4 regions of the Sphingomonas carotinifaciens genome follow, and region 4 is predicted to be linked to each of the others. Evidence: predicted binding sites of a transcription regulator. Region 4 holds the regulator's gene; each other region holds the start of a gene.
The links. The regulator LexA, encoded in region 4, represses DNA repair genes until DNA is damaged. The targets are predictions, from matches to a motif close to GTTCCNCNCTTGTTCT.
Positions count from the first base shown of each region.

Region 1: the regulator LexA is predicted to act here: its motif matches at 1,663-1,678, upstream of recA (recombinase RecA).
Region 2: the regulator LexA is predicted to act here: its motif matches at 1,725-1,740, upstream of uvrA (excinuclease ABC subunit UvrA).
Region 3: the regulator LexA is predicted to act here: its motif matches at 1,025-1,040, upstream of GQR91_RS09495 (ImuA family protein).

Region 1 is NZ_WSUT01000005.1:1,739,645-1,742,850, forward strand. Features, by position in the region: gene GQR91_RS10305 (hypothetical protein) at 1-142, opposite strand, end outside; gene GQR91_RS10310 (patatin-like phospholipase family protein) at 306-1,349, shown strand; gene GQR91_RS10315 (hypothetical protein) at 1,360-1,584, opposite strand; gene recA (recombinase RecA) at 1,753-2,826, shown strand; gene GQR91_RS10325 (class I SAM-dependent methyltransferase) at 2,978-3,206, shown strand, end outside.
Region 2 is NZ_WSUT01000005.1:1,128,301-1,131,506, reverse strand. Features, by position in the region: gene uvrA (excinuclease ABC subunit UvrA) at 1-1,717, opposite strand, end outside; gene GQR91_RS07275 (methyl-accepting chemotaxis protein) at 1,824-3,206, opposite strand, start outside.
Region 3 is NZ_WSUT01000005.1:1,573,789-1,576,994, forward strand. Features, by position in the region: gene GQR91_RS09485 (SphA family protein) at 1-295, shown strand, start outside; gene GQR91_RS09490 (hypothetical protein) at 445-891, opposite strand; gene GQR91_RS09495 (ImuA family protein) at 1,233-1,820, shown strand; gene GQR91_RS09500 (Y-family DNA polymerase) at 1,735-3,206, shown strand, end outside.
Region 4 is NZ_WSUT01000005.1:1,999,342-2,002,547, forward strand. Features, by position in the region: gene GQR91_RS11530 (TonB-dependent receptor) at 1-912, opposite strand, end outside; gene lexA (transcriptional repressor LexA) at 1,105-1,794, opposite strand; gene GQR91_RS11540 (molybdopterin molybdotransferase MoeA) at 1,851-3,044, opposite strand; gene GQR91_RS11545 (DUF6356 family protein) at 3,155-3,206, shown strand, end outside.

The DNA.
Region 1 (3,206 bases), 260 kb from region 4:
CGACCGACAGGTCGCCGAGGCCGAACCGGTCGAGCCGCTTCATCGCGCCGCCCATCAGCTCCTCGCGCAGGCCCAGCACATAGGCGCTGACGCCAGGAATGTCCTCAGGGGGCTTGACGATGTCCAATACCGTCGATGACATAAATCCCATCCTCCGGAACCAAATCCCTTAACGCATGTTGTCCTAAGCGACTGAAAATACGTCACTATCTGGCACAACTCGACAGCGAGCCGTTGGTTCATGCGATGCGGCGAACGGCGCGTCGCGCGTTGTGGACGGCATGGCAGGGAAGGCTGGAGCATCGATGGGCAGTTGGACCGACGATCATGGTGCGCGGCCCCGCGTCGCGCTGGTGCTGGGTGGGGGCAATGCGCTGGGTGCGTATCAGGCCGGCGTGTTCGAGGCCCTGCAATCGGCAGGGATCGTGCCGGAATGGATCGCGGGCACCTCGATCGGGGCGGTCAACGGCGCGCTGATCTGCGGCAATGCACCCGAGGCACGGCTGGACCGGTTGCGCGACTTCTGGCGGCCGGCGGAAGGCGCCATATCGCCGACCGGGCCCGGAGAGACGGCGCGGCGGACCGCCAGTGTCGCGGAGGCCATGTTATGGGGGCGCGGCGACGTGTTCGCGCCACGCGGCCCCGGTACGTGGCCGATGGGTACGCAGGCGCTGTACGATTCGTCACCGCTGGGGCGGGGTATCGCGCGGCTGGTCGATATCGATCGGCTGAATGACGGCGGGATGCGCTACGCCACGGTGGCGGTCGACCTGGAGACGGGGGCGGAGCGCGTGTTCGACACGCAGCGAGGCCGCGTCGGCGTCGATCATGTGCGGGCAAGCGGTGCGCTGTTGCCGCTGTTCCCGCCGGTCACCGTCGATGGCCGCGACCTGGTCGACGGGGGTACCGCGTCGAACCTGCCGGTCGATCTGGTGCTGGCGGAGCCGGGCGAGGGCGCGTTGCTGTGCATCGCGGTCGACCTGTTGCCGCTGGAGGGCGGTGCGGCGCGGACATTGGGCGATTCGTTGCAGCGGATGCAGGACCTGGCCTTTGCCTGTCAGGCGCGGCGGGCGATCACCGGGTGGCAGCGCGACTATGACCTGCGCGCGCGGATACCCGGCGAGACGCCGCGCACGGTGACGTTGATCCACATGGCTTATGGCGGCGAGGAGCGGGAAGTGTCGGGCAAGGCGCTGGACTTCTCCGCGCGCTCGATCGGCGAGCGGTGGACACGCGGCGCGCGCGACATGCACCATGTCATCGCGCAACTGGATGCGGGCGAGATCGCCACCGGCCGGTCCGGGCTGACGGTCTACCGCTTTCAGGACGGCGAGCGGCGGGAAGGCTGATCGCGGATCGTCAGGTGACGATCGGATGGCGACCGCGCAGATCGTCGAGCGTGCGTTCCACCGCGGCATTCTCGCCCGCGGTGCCGGCGGGGGCGAGCGACCAGTTGCAATGGGGATGCGTCTCGGCACTGTAGACGCGTACATCGCCCAGCACGATCCGCCAGCGGCGGCGGGTGCCGCCCACCTGTTTCACGAGCGTTGAGAGCAGGATGTCGAGAAGGTCGTCGCGGGTCATGCTGGGGCGCGTTAGCCCCATCGGCGCCGTCAGGGAAGCAGGCATGCGAAAGCGGCGTACAGCGACAAAAATTGTCATGTTCCATCCTTGTTCCGGAGGAACAAAGAGCGTACATAGCGGTCAGCAATTGAACGTAGAAACAGCATGCTCTAGCGAAGGGAGCTTCTGATGGCCGCCAATCTGAAAGTGATCGATACCGGCATGGCAACCCTCAATGCAGACCGGCAAAAGGCGCTAGACGCCGCGCTGGCACAGATCGACCGCGCCTTCGGCAAGGGCTCCGCGATGAAGCTGGGGCAGAAGGAGGCGATGCAGGTCGAGGCGATCTCGACCGGCTCGCTCGGTCTCGACATCGCACTCGGCGTCGGCGGCCTGCCGCGCGGTCGCGTGATCGAGGTCTATGGCCCTGAATCGTCGGGCAAGACGACGCTGGCCCTCCACGTCATCGCCGAGGCGCAGAAGAATGGCGGCACCGCTGCCTTCGTCGACGCCGAACATGCGCTCGACCCGGTCTATGCCAAGAAGCTGGGCGTCAACATCGACGAGCTGATCGTGTCGCAGCCCGACACGGGCGAGCAGGCGCTGGAGATCACCGACACGCTGGTCCGCTCCAACGCGATCGACGTGCTGGTGGTCGACTCGGTCGCGGCACTGGTGCCGCGCGCGGAAATCGAGGGCGAGATGGGCGACAGCCATGTCGGCCTGCAGGCGCGCCTGATGTCGCAGTCCCTGCGCAAGCTGACCGGTTCGATCAGCCGTTCGCGCTGCATGGTGATCTTCATCAACCAGCTGCGCATGAAGATCGGCGTGATGTACGGCAACCCGGAAACGACGACGGGCGGCAACGCGCTGAAATTCTATGCGTCCGTTCGTCTCGACATCCGCCGCACCGGCGCGATCAAGGACCGCGAGGAAGTGACCGGCAACGCGACCCGCGTGAAGGTGGTGAAGAACAAGGTCGCGCCACCGTTCAAGCAGGTCGAGTTCGACATCATGTATGGCGAGGGTATCTCCAAGATCGGCGAGATCCTCGATCTGGGTGTGAAGGCCGGGCTGGTCGAGAAGTCGGGTAGCTGGTTCTCCTACGACTCGGTGCGGATCGGGCAGGGGCGCGAGAACGCCAAGACGTACTTGCGGGAAAACCCGGAAATGGCCGACCGGCTGGAACGCGCCATCCGTCAGCGCACCGACAAGGTCGCCGAGGAGATGATGACCGGCCCGGATGCCGAGGACGACGCCTGAGGGCGGCCCGCGCCCTCCGACAAGGGGCGCGGCAGGTCATCTTGCATCATGCCGATGCCGACACGAGAAGGGCCTGCCGATCCGGCGGGCCCTTTGTCGTTTCGGAGACGAGGGGCCGCGGCCTTTATCGCCTGACAGGAGAATGCAGCGCATGACCGGACGATCCGAATGGCAGTCCCGTGTGGGTCGGGTATGGGCACAGGAATGGCGCCGGACCGATCGCGCGCTGGCGAGCGTGGCCGAGCGGCTGGATGCGGCGATCGCGGCGGTTGCGCCACAAAGCGGCCATGCCGTCGATATCGGCTGCGGCGCGGGCAGCACGACGCTGGCGCTTGCCGCGGCACGACCGCATCTGCGGGTCACCGGGATCGACCTTTCGC
Region 2 (3,206 bases), 870 kb from region 4:
TGCGGATCGCATCCTCGTCATGCTCGACGACCAGCACGGTGTTGCCGAGGTCGCGCAGGCGGCGGAGCGTGGCGAGCAGCATGTCGTTGTCACGCTGGTGCAGGCCGATCGAGGGCTCGTCGAGCACGTAGAGGACGCCGGACAGCCCGGAGCCGATCTGCGAGGCAAGGCGGATGCGCTGGCTCTCACCGCCCGACAGCGTGCCCGAGGTACGGTCGAGGTTCAGGTAATCGAGGCCGACATTGTTGAGGAAGCCGAGCCGCTCGACGATCTCCTTCAGGATGCGTTCGGCGATCGCGCGCTGCTGGTCCGACAGGTGGTTCGGCATGTCGGTGAAGAAGGCGAGCGCGTCGACCACCGACAGGCGGGTGCCGTGCGCGATGTCCCGGCCGGCGATCTTCACCGCCAGCGCCTCTGGCTTGAGGCGGGCGCCGTGGCAGGTGTCGCAGGGCTTGGAGGACTGGTATTTGGACAGTTCCTCGCGCATCCAGGCGCTCTCGGTCTGGAGCATGCGGCGGTTGAGGTTGCCGATCACGCCCTCGAACGGCTTCTTCACGTCATACGACTTCTTGCCGTCGACGAAGGTCAGCGTGACCGCCTTGCCCTTGGTGCCGTGCAGGATGATCGACTGGACCTTGGGGTCGAGATCCTTCCAGGCGATGTCGAGCGCGAAGCCGAATTCGCGCGCGAGGCTGCCCAGCACCTGCATGTAATAGGGGCTGGGCGGATTGGACTTGGCCCAGGGCACGACCGCGCCCTTCTTGATCGACAGGTCGTGGTTGGGAACGACGAGATCCTCGTCGAAGAGCAGCGTCTCGCCAAGGCCATCGCAGGCCGGGCACGCGCCCTGCGGCGCGTTGAACGAGAAGAGGCGCGGCTCGATCTCAGAAATGGTGAAGCCCGAGACGGGGCACGCAAAGCGTTCGGAAAAGACGATGCGGCCCGGCGGCGCGTGGTCGCCGAGGACCGCCGACTTGGGCGTGGTCGGCTCGACCGGATCGGCCGGGTCGACATAGGCGAGGCCGTCGGCCAGCTTCAGCGCGGTCTCGAAACTGTCGGCGAGGCGCGTGGCAAGGTCGCCGCGCACGACGAGGCGGTCGACCACCACCTCGATGTCGTGCTTGAACTTCTTGTCGAGCGCGGGGGCTTCCTCGATGTCGTACAGCTCGCCGTCGATGCGCACGCGGGTGAAGCCCGCCTTCTGCCACTCGGCCAGCTCCTTGCGATACTCGCCCTTGCGGCCGCGCACGACGGGGGCGAGGAGGTAGAGGCGCGTCCCCTCCGGCAGGGCCATCACCCGGTCGACCATCTGGCTGACCTGCTGCGCGGCGATCGGCTCGCCGGTGGCGGGCGAATAGGGAATGCCGACGCGCGCCCAGAGCAGGCGCATGTAATCGTAGATCTCGGTGACGGTCGCCACCGTCGAGCGCGGATTGCGGCTGGTCGTCTTCTGCTCGATCGAGATGGCGGGCGACAGGCCCTCGATATGATCGACGTCGGGCTTCTGCATCAGCTCCAGGAACTGGCGCGCATAGGCCGACAGCGACTCGACATAGCGGCGCTGCCCCTCGGCATAGATGGTGTCGAAGGCGAGAGAGGACTTGCCCGAGCCCGACAGGCCGGTGATGACCGTCAGCGTGTCGCGGGGGATGTCGATATCGACATCCTTGAGGTTATGCTCGCGCGCGCCGCGCACCGAAATCTTGGTCAGGGACATGAGGCGAGTTCTACTTCCGTTCCGCTCGGGAGGCCAGAGCCGGAAGATAGGAAGCGATCACCTGCGTTACGAGGGTGGCGGATGGGCCACCCTCGCCATCCCCATCCTAAAACGCGCTCCAGTCGTCGTCGTCGAGCTTCAGGGCGGCGTTGCCCTGTACGCGGGCCGGGCGCGCGGTGCGCGGTGACGGCATCTTCGCGACCGGCGCGGGGGCACGCGGGGCGGCGGGTGCCGGGGCGTCCTGGTCGTCGACGCGGAAGCGGTGGACCTGTTGTTCGAGCATGCCGGTCTCGTCGGTCAGGGCGCGGACGGCGGCGGTCACCTCCTCGACCATGGCCGCATTCGCCTGCGTCGCGGTGTCCATCTCGCCGATCGCCAGGTTCACCTGCTGGATGCTGGCCGCCTGCTCCCCCGCGCTGCCCGCAATGGCGGTGACGAAGGTCGCGATCTCGTTGATGCCAGTGGTGATCGCACGCAGCGACTGGTCCGTCTGCTGCGCCAGGTCGACGCCGCTGCGCACGCGCTGCACGGTGGCGGTGATGCGCGCGTTGATGTCGCGCGCCGCTTCTGCCGAACGTTCGGCCAGCGCGCGAACCTCGGACGCGACAACAGCGAAGCCCTTGCCCGCCTCGCCGGCGCGTGCCGCCTCGACCCCGGCGTTGAGCGCGAGGAGGTTGGTCTGGAAGGACAATCCGTCGATCAGCGCGATGATCTCGGCGATTTCGTTGGACGAGCGTTCGATGTCACCGATCGCGGCGACGGTGCGGCGCACGATCTCCTCGCTGGTGTTCACGTCGCGGCTCGCCTTGTGCACGATCGTCTCGGCGGCGCGCGCCTGATCGGCGGTCTGGCGAACGGCACCGGCGATCTCGTTGATCGCGGCCGAGCTTTCCTCCAGGCTGGCCGCCTGTTGTTCGGCGCGGCGCGCGAGGTCGTCGGTGGCGGCATGCATTTCGGCGGTGCTGGCGGCGATGCCGCTGGTGTTGCCGCGCACACCCGCCAGGGCCGCGGACAGGCGCGAGACGGCGGTGTTGAAGTCGCGTTCCAGCGAGGCATAGGAGGCCGGAAAGTCCTGAAGCCGGGCACGCAGATCGGATTCGGCGAGTTGCGCCAGCGCGGCGCCGACCTGATCGACCACCATCTGCTGCTCGGCATCGGCGCGCGCCTTGGCGACCGCGGCATCGCGGAACACCACCACCGAGCGCGACATCACGCCGATTTCGTCCCCGCGTGCCTCGTCGGCGACGGTAACACCGTGATTGCCGCGCGCCAGCGTATCCATGACGCCGGTCAGCCGCACGATCGGTCGCGCCAGCGAGCGGGCAAGCAGGACCGACAGGGTGATCGCCGCCGCCAGCAGGGCAAGGCCGCCCAGAACCAGCGCCCAGCGCCCGGTGCTGATCGCGGCATCGCGCATGTCACGCGCCGCGACCATATGCTCGGCCTGATCGGCACGCAGCGCGCGGAGTGGCGCCAGGACGGGGAGCAT
Region 3 (3,206 bases), 430 kb from region 4:
GGCAACCCAGTACCGCTCCGGGCAGGCAGCGCACGTCGACTTCGCGGCATCCTACAATTTCAATCCGATCACAATCGGTGTCACCGGTTACTATTTCAAGCAGACGACCGACGACAAGCTCAATGGCGTAAAGGTCGGCACTGACGGGTATCGAGGTGAGGTATTCGCGCTCGGACCGCTCGTTCGCTATCAGGCCGGCAAGGTGCCGATCGTCGCCCAGTGGCAGCACGAGCTCTCCGCCTCGAACCGCACCCAAGGCAACAGCTTCTGGCTCAAGGCTGCATTCCGGTTCTGAGGGTGCGGGATCGACCCGCGCTCGGCTCAATCCATCGGAGACAGAAGGGGTGTGGACCACGATGTTACCGTGATCTATGAGGCAGTAGGCGGGGTAGAGCCTATCGCTGACATCGCGGCTGACGCCATGAAGAACCGGAACATTGACCTCTAACTTGCAGCGTGTCGCTCGCGGGTGATGCGCGGATCCTCGTACAGGTCCCGCATCGCCCGCAGTCGAAACGCATTCCACCAGCGCTGCCAGCGGTGCTCGGCCGCATCGTGGATCATGTGGCAGCGTTGACAGAGCGCTCGCAGGTTAGCCGGGGCGCGGTTGCTCGGATCATGATCGAGGTGCGCGCAAGCCAGCACGACATAGGTCATGCGGACGCTCGCCAGCGTAAAGCCGCCCTTCATCGAAACCCGCTTGCCCTGGTCTGACCGCCAACACCTCGCATCGGCATCCCACCAGCGTCCATCGCCAAGGTGAGCGACCCGCCGAAGGTGCGGCCGACGGCATTGCTCGCAGCGTCTGCCGGCGCGGTCGAACCGGATCGTGTCTGACAGCTGCTGCCAGTCGATCGGGTAAAGCCAACGGTTTTCGGCGCGGATCGGCATCGCATTTCTATGAGTCACGCGACCAGCCTTGGAAAGCTGATTTTCGCCGTTTGTTTTCACACCGTTTGGCAGGTGTTCCACCGCGAAACGATAAACCGAGAGGATCGAGGCTTGACCAATAGGGCTCGGTAACGGAACATAAAGGGAACAGGTAGAGTCTAACCCTTATGCCCGCCGCCCTTGATTCATCAGCGCCGACCATAGCGCATCTTCGGACGATCGCTACACCCACGACCGACTTCCGCATCATGCCTTTCGGCGTCGACGCGATCGACGGGCGGCTCGGGGCAGGGGGCCTACGCGCTGGCGCGCTCCACGAGGCGACAGCGCAGAGTGCCACGATGGTCGACGACGCGGCAACGACGCTCTTCCTCGCCAGCATCGCCGCGCGTGAAGCTGCTGCGACAGGCGGGCCGGTGTTGTGGGCGAGTTGCCGCGCTGACCTGTATGCGCCGGCGCTGGAGCAGATCGGCTTACCCAGCGCAGCCGTGATCCATGCCCAACCGCGCGATGACGCGGCCCTTCTGGCGGTGATTGAGGATGCGGTGCGCGACGGTACACCGTCTGCCATCGTCGCAGAGGCGAGCAAAGTCTCCATGGTCGCCACCCGCCGCCTGCAGTTGGTCGCGGCCGAGGCTGACATGCCGGTCCTGCTTTTGCGCCGTCGACGCGGGCTCAACGAGGATCCGCTTGCCGAACCATCCGCGGCCTGGACGCGCTGGCGGATCGGCACCGCACCGTCCGAGCGGCTTGAGGTCGCGGGTGTAGGAAGAGCGAGATGGACGGTGGAATGCACTCGCCAGCGTGGGGGTGAGGGGTTCTCCCTGATTGTGGAGGGCAGCAATGAGACGGGTCGTCTCGCTGTTCCTGCCGGACTTGGCCATCGAGCGGCTGAGACGGTTGGAGCGGTCCGCTTCGCGGCAGCCTGAACGGCCTGTCCTCGAGCTGCCGGTAGATGACGACCCCGGCGCCTGTTCGGTGCCGCGGGGCGGCGGTTGGCGGCCAGGTGCGCGGTGGGCACGCGAGGGCCTGCGTTCCCGCGCCGACGTCGAGACGCAGATCGCGGCGCTGCCAACGCATGCACAGCCGCCGATGCGCGAGCTCGGCCGGCGATCGGAGGCAGCAAGCCACCCTTATAAGACCGTAATCACAGGGCATCCGACGCCGAAAGCATCGCCGTTGGATATTAAAAGCAATGGCTTTCCGCCTTTGGCGCTTATCGGGAAGGCGGGCCGGCGCGAGGAGGTGGTTGCTGCCTGCGAAGGTGCACGGGCGCTCGGTATTCATCTCGGTATGGCTGCGACCCATGCGCGCGCTCTCGTATCGGATCTCGACTTCCGTCCGGCCGAGCCGGAGGCTGATGCGGCACTCCTCGACCGCCTGGCGCTGTTCGCGGTTCGGCGCTGGTCGCCGATTGCTGCTGTCACGCCCGCCGATGGGCTCTGGATCGACCTTGCTGGCTGCGCGCATCTGCATGGTGGTGAGGAGCGGTTCTGCAGGCGGCTGATCGCTTTCTGCCGTCGTGCCGGCTTCACCGCACGCGTGGCCGTCGCTGATACGGCAGGGGCGGCCCATGCCCTCGCTCGCTTCGGCCGCAGCGAGCTGACCCGCGTCGAGCCGGGTGCAACCGCCAGTGCGATCTCGCCGCTGCCGATCGTCGCCTTGCGCTTGGCGCCGAGCGCCATCAGCGCTGCCAAACGCTTCGGCTTCGAGACAGTAGCGGATCTGCTGCCGGTCGCGCGTGGGCCACTGGCGCGTCGGCTCGGTCTGCCGGCAATCACGCGTCTGGACCAGGCGCTCGGCGCCGTGGCCGAGCCAATCACCCCGCGCGAGGATGCCGAAGTTCCGATGGTCGAGCGTCGCCTCCTTGAGCCGATCGGCACAGCCGAGGCGATCGAACAGGTTATGGGCGACCTGCTGAACGATCTTGCGCAGGTCCTGCAAGCGCGAGGCTTAGGGGCACGGGCACTCCGCCTCACGGCCTTGCGCGTCGACGGCACGGAACAGGTCGTGGGCGTCGGCACGTCGCGGCCGACGCGCGAGGTATCGCACCTTCTCAGGCTTCTGAAGCTCAGGATCGAGCGGATCGACCCTGGCATGGGCCTCGAGCAATTCTGGCTGGTCGCGCCGCATACCGAACCGCTGGATGCGGTCGACCTTGGCGCGGTCCTCGCCGGCGAGGCGCTGGTGCGGGACCCGGCGCGTCTGGTCGACGTCATCGCTGGCAGGATTGGAGGCTATGCCGTCTACCGGCTTGCGCCCGTCGAAAGCCATGTGCCGGAGCGGGCCGTCACCCGCTCCGACCCGGTGGAGAT
Region 4 (3,206 bases):
CAGCGCGGCGGCGGGGTTGGCAGCGCGGGCGTTCTGGTTGTTGAACACCTGCGCGATGCGGATCGCCAGCGGATAGTCGTTGCCGATATTGTCGTTCCGCAGGCCGCGGCGTGCGATGATGCCGAGGCTGAGATCCTGATAGTCGATCTCGCGCCGGTCGGAAAAGTTGACAAAGCCGGTGATGCTGCCGAGCCCGTCCATCTCCTTGACCAGCTTGGCATTCGCCTGATGCTGGCGCTGGCTGCCAAAACCCTTCCACTTGTCGGTGGTCAGGTAGCCATAGGAGAGATAGCCCTTGAGCCCGCCACCCAGGTCGCCGCTATCGGCGCGGACGAAGGCACGAACGGTGTCGTTGCTGCCATAGGTGCCGGAGGCGACCAGATCGGCGGTGTCGGCAGGGGCGCGGCTTTCGAACTGCAGCGTGCCGCCCAGATTGCTGGTCGAGGCGGTGCCGAGCGCGCCCGCACCCTGCGCAACGGTGGTGCTGCCGATATTTTCGGAGATGATCGCGCGGCTGATGTGCAGGCCGTTGACGTTGCCATAGCTCATGTCGCCAAGCGGCACGCCGTCGAGCGTGAAGCCGAGCTGGTTCTGGTTGAAGCCGCGCAGCGAGATGCGCGTCGACCATTCATAGGCGCCGAACGCGTCGGCGGACTGGAAATTGACGCCGGGCAGCTTGGCGGCCGCCTTCAGCGGCGAGGTGCCCGGCGGCAGGCGTTCCAGATCGGCGGCGGTGATCGTCTGCACCTGACGGGTCTGGCCGAAGCCGAGGACGACGATGTCCTGTCCGTCGCCGCCGGGAGCGGGATCGTCGGCGACCAGCGTTGCCGTGTCGGCGACCTGGGCGGTGGCGTGCTGCGCGGCGAGAAGCGCGATGGATGCGGCACCGGCGCGCCAGATATGTGCGGTCATGATCGTCGTCCCCCTATGGGGCGACATTGCGCCCCTTTGGCGGGGCTGGTGACGTGATTTGGTTACCGGATCACTACAATTGCGCGGCCGAACGGTGACGCGGGGAAGGCGCGTGCGATAATCGCATGACCGGCCCCGGTCCCGAGATGCGTGCGACATCGGCGGGACCGGGGCGGTCATGTTCCGCCGCGATCAGTCGTAGCGGCGGAGAAGGCCGGACAGCTTGCCCTGCACCCGCACCTGCGCGGGCGCATAACGCTGCGGATCGTAGGAGCGGTTGGCGGGATCGAGCCGCACCATCGCGCCCTCACGGCGGAAATATTTCAGCGTCGCCTCGCTGTCGTCGATCAGCGCCACGACGATCTCCCCGTCGCGCGCGGTTTCGGTGCGGCGGATCAGGGCGTAGTCGCCATCGAGGATACCCGCCTCGACCATCGAGTCGCCCGATACCTCCAGCGCATAATGCTCACCCGAGCCGAGCAGCGCCGCAGGGACGGCCAGCGTCGAGGACCCCTCGAACGCCTCGATCGGCAGGCCGGCGGCGATGCGACCGTGCAGCGGGATTTCCAGCACGTCGTTGGCCGGGATCGGGCTGGCGGCGGCGGCGGCGGGCGCGGTGGTGCCGACGGGTGGTGCCGGTGTCGCAGCTGCCTTCGGCTCGGCCGGGCGCTCCGGCATGCGCAGCACCTCCAGCGCGCGGGCGCGGTTGGGCAGGCGGCGGATGAAGTCGCGTTCCTCCAGCGCGGAGATCAGGCGGTGGACCCCCGACTTCGACTTGAGGTCGAGCGCGTCCTTCATCTCCTCGAACGACGGGGACACGCCCGTCTCCGTCAACCGGTCATTGATGAAGCAGATCAGCTCGTGCTGCTTGCGCGTGAGCATCGCGGAACCTCCGTCCAGAACAGACGTGGAACTTATAAGGAACGTTTTGGCTTGCGTCAAGCGAGGGGCAGGATTTCCGCCGAGTCGCCCGCCTGTGCCGGGGGGGCGTGCGGCTCGCGCACGATCAGGCAGGTGGAACGGGCGAGGGTCAGGAGCATGGAACTGTCCTGGATGGTGGAGGCGTAGGCGCGGCCGTCGCGGAGTTCGGCGCGCAGATAGTCGGTGCGCGGGCCGTTGGCGGGGAGGGTTTCGCCGAGCAGGGCGAGGGCCGGGCGGGGGAGCGGGTCGGCGGCGCCGGCTAGGGCGGCGACGAGGGGCTTCACGAACAGCATGGCGGTGACAAAGGCGGAGACGGGATTGCCGGGCAGGCCGAGCACGAGCGCGTCGCCAAGCCGGCCGGCCATCATCGGCTTGCCGGGGCGCAGCGCGATGCGCCAGAAGTCGATGGTGCCACCGGCCGCGGCGAGCGCGGGGCGGACGAGGTCGTGATCGCCGACCGACGCGCCGCCGGTGGTGACGAGCAGGTCGGCGCGTACGCCGGCAAAGGCGCGGGTCAGCGCGTCCAGGTCGTCGGGCAGGATGCCGAGGTCGATGATCTCCACCGGCAGGTCGCCCAGCATCGCGGCGAGCATGACGCCGTTCGATTCAGGGAGGGCGAGGCCGCTGGCATCGCTGCCCGGCGCGACCAGCTCGTCCCCGGTGGCGGCGATCGCCACACGCACGCGGCGGCGGACGGGGAGGGCGGCGACCCCGCCCGTCGCGGCGACGGCGATGCGGGCGGGGGTGAGACGCTCGCCCGCGGTGACCAGACGCTGGCCGGTGTGGAAGTCGAGCCCGCGGGGACGGACGTTGCGTCCGGCGTGCGCCGGGCCTTCGCCGGTGAGGGTCAGGCTGGCGCCGTCGCGCCCGGCCTCTTCCTGGATCAGCACGGTATCGGTGCCGGGGGGCAGGGCGGCGCCGGTGAAGATACGGGTCGCCTGGCGTGCGCCGACCGATGCCTCGAAAGGGCGGCCGGCGGCGCTTTCGCCGATCACCTGCCACGGGCCGGGCATGTCGTCGAAGCGGATCGCATAGCCGTCCATCGCCGACAGGTCGGCGGCGGGTTGCGTGCGGGCGGCGACAATGTCGGCCGCGGCCCAGCGACCCGCCGCGTCGCGCAGCGGCAGCGTTTCGGTGGACACGGGCACGGCGAGCGCGAGCAGGCGTGCCTGTGCCTGCGTGACGGGGACGAGCGGGGTGGCGGCGGAAATGGCGATATCCTTCGCAAAGCGGCCGGGGGAGAACGGCGTCGGGGCGGCAAGGGTCCGTGGTTGATCCCTGATGGACGGATGCGATATCCTATCCGCCCAAGGAGAAGCCGATGCGAGCCCTTTCCGTTCTCGATACCGTTTTCGCCCGGCACCCGCGTGCGG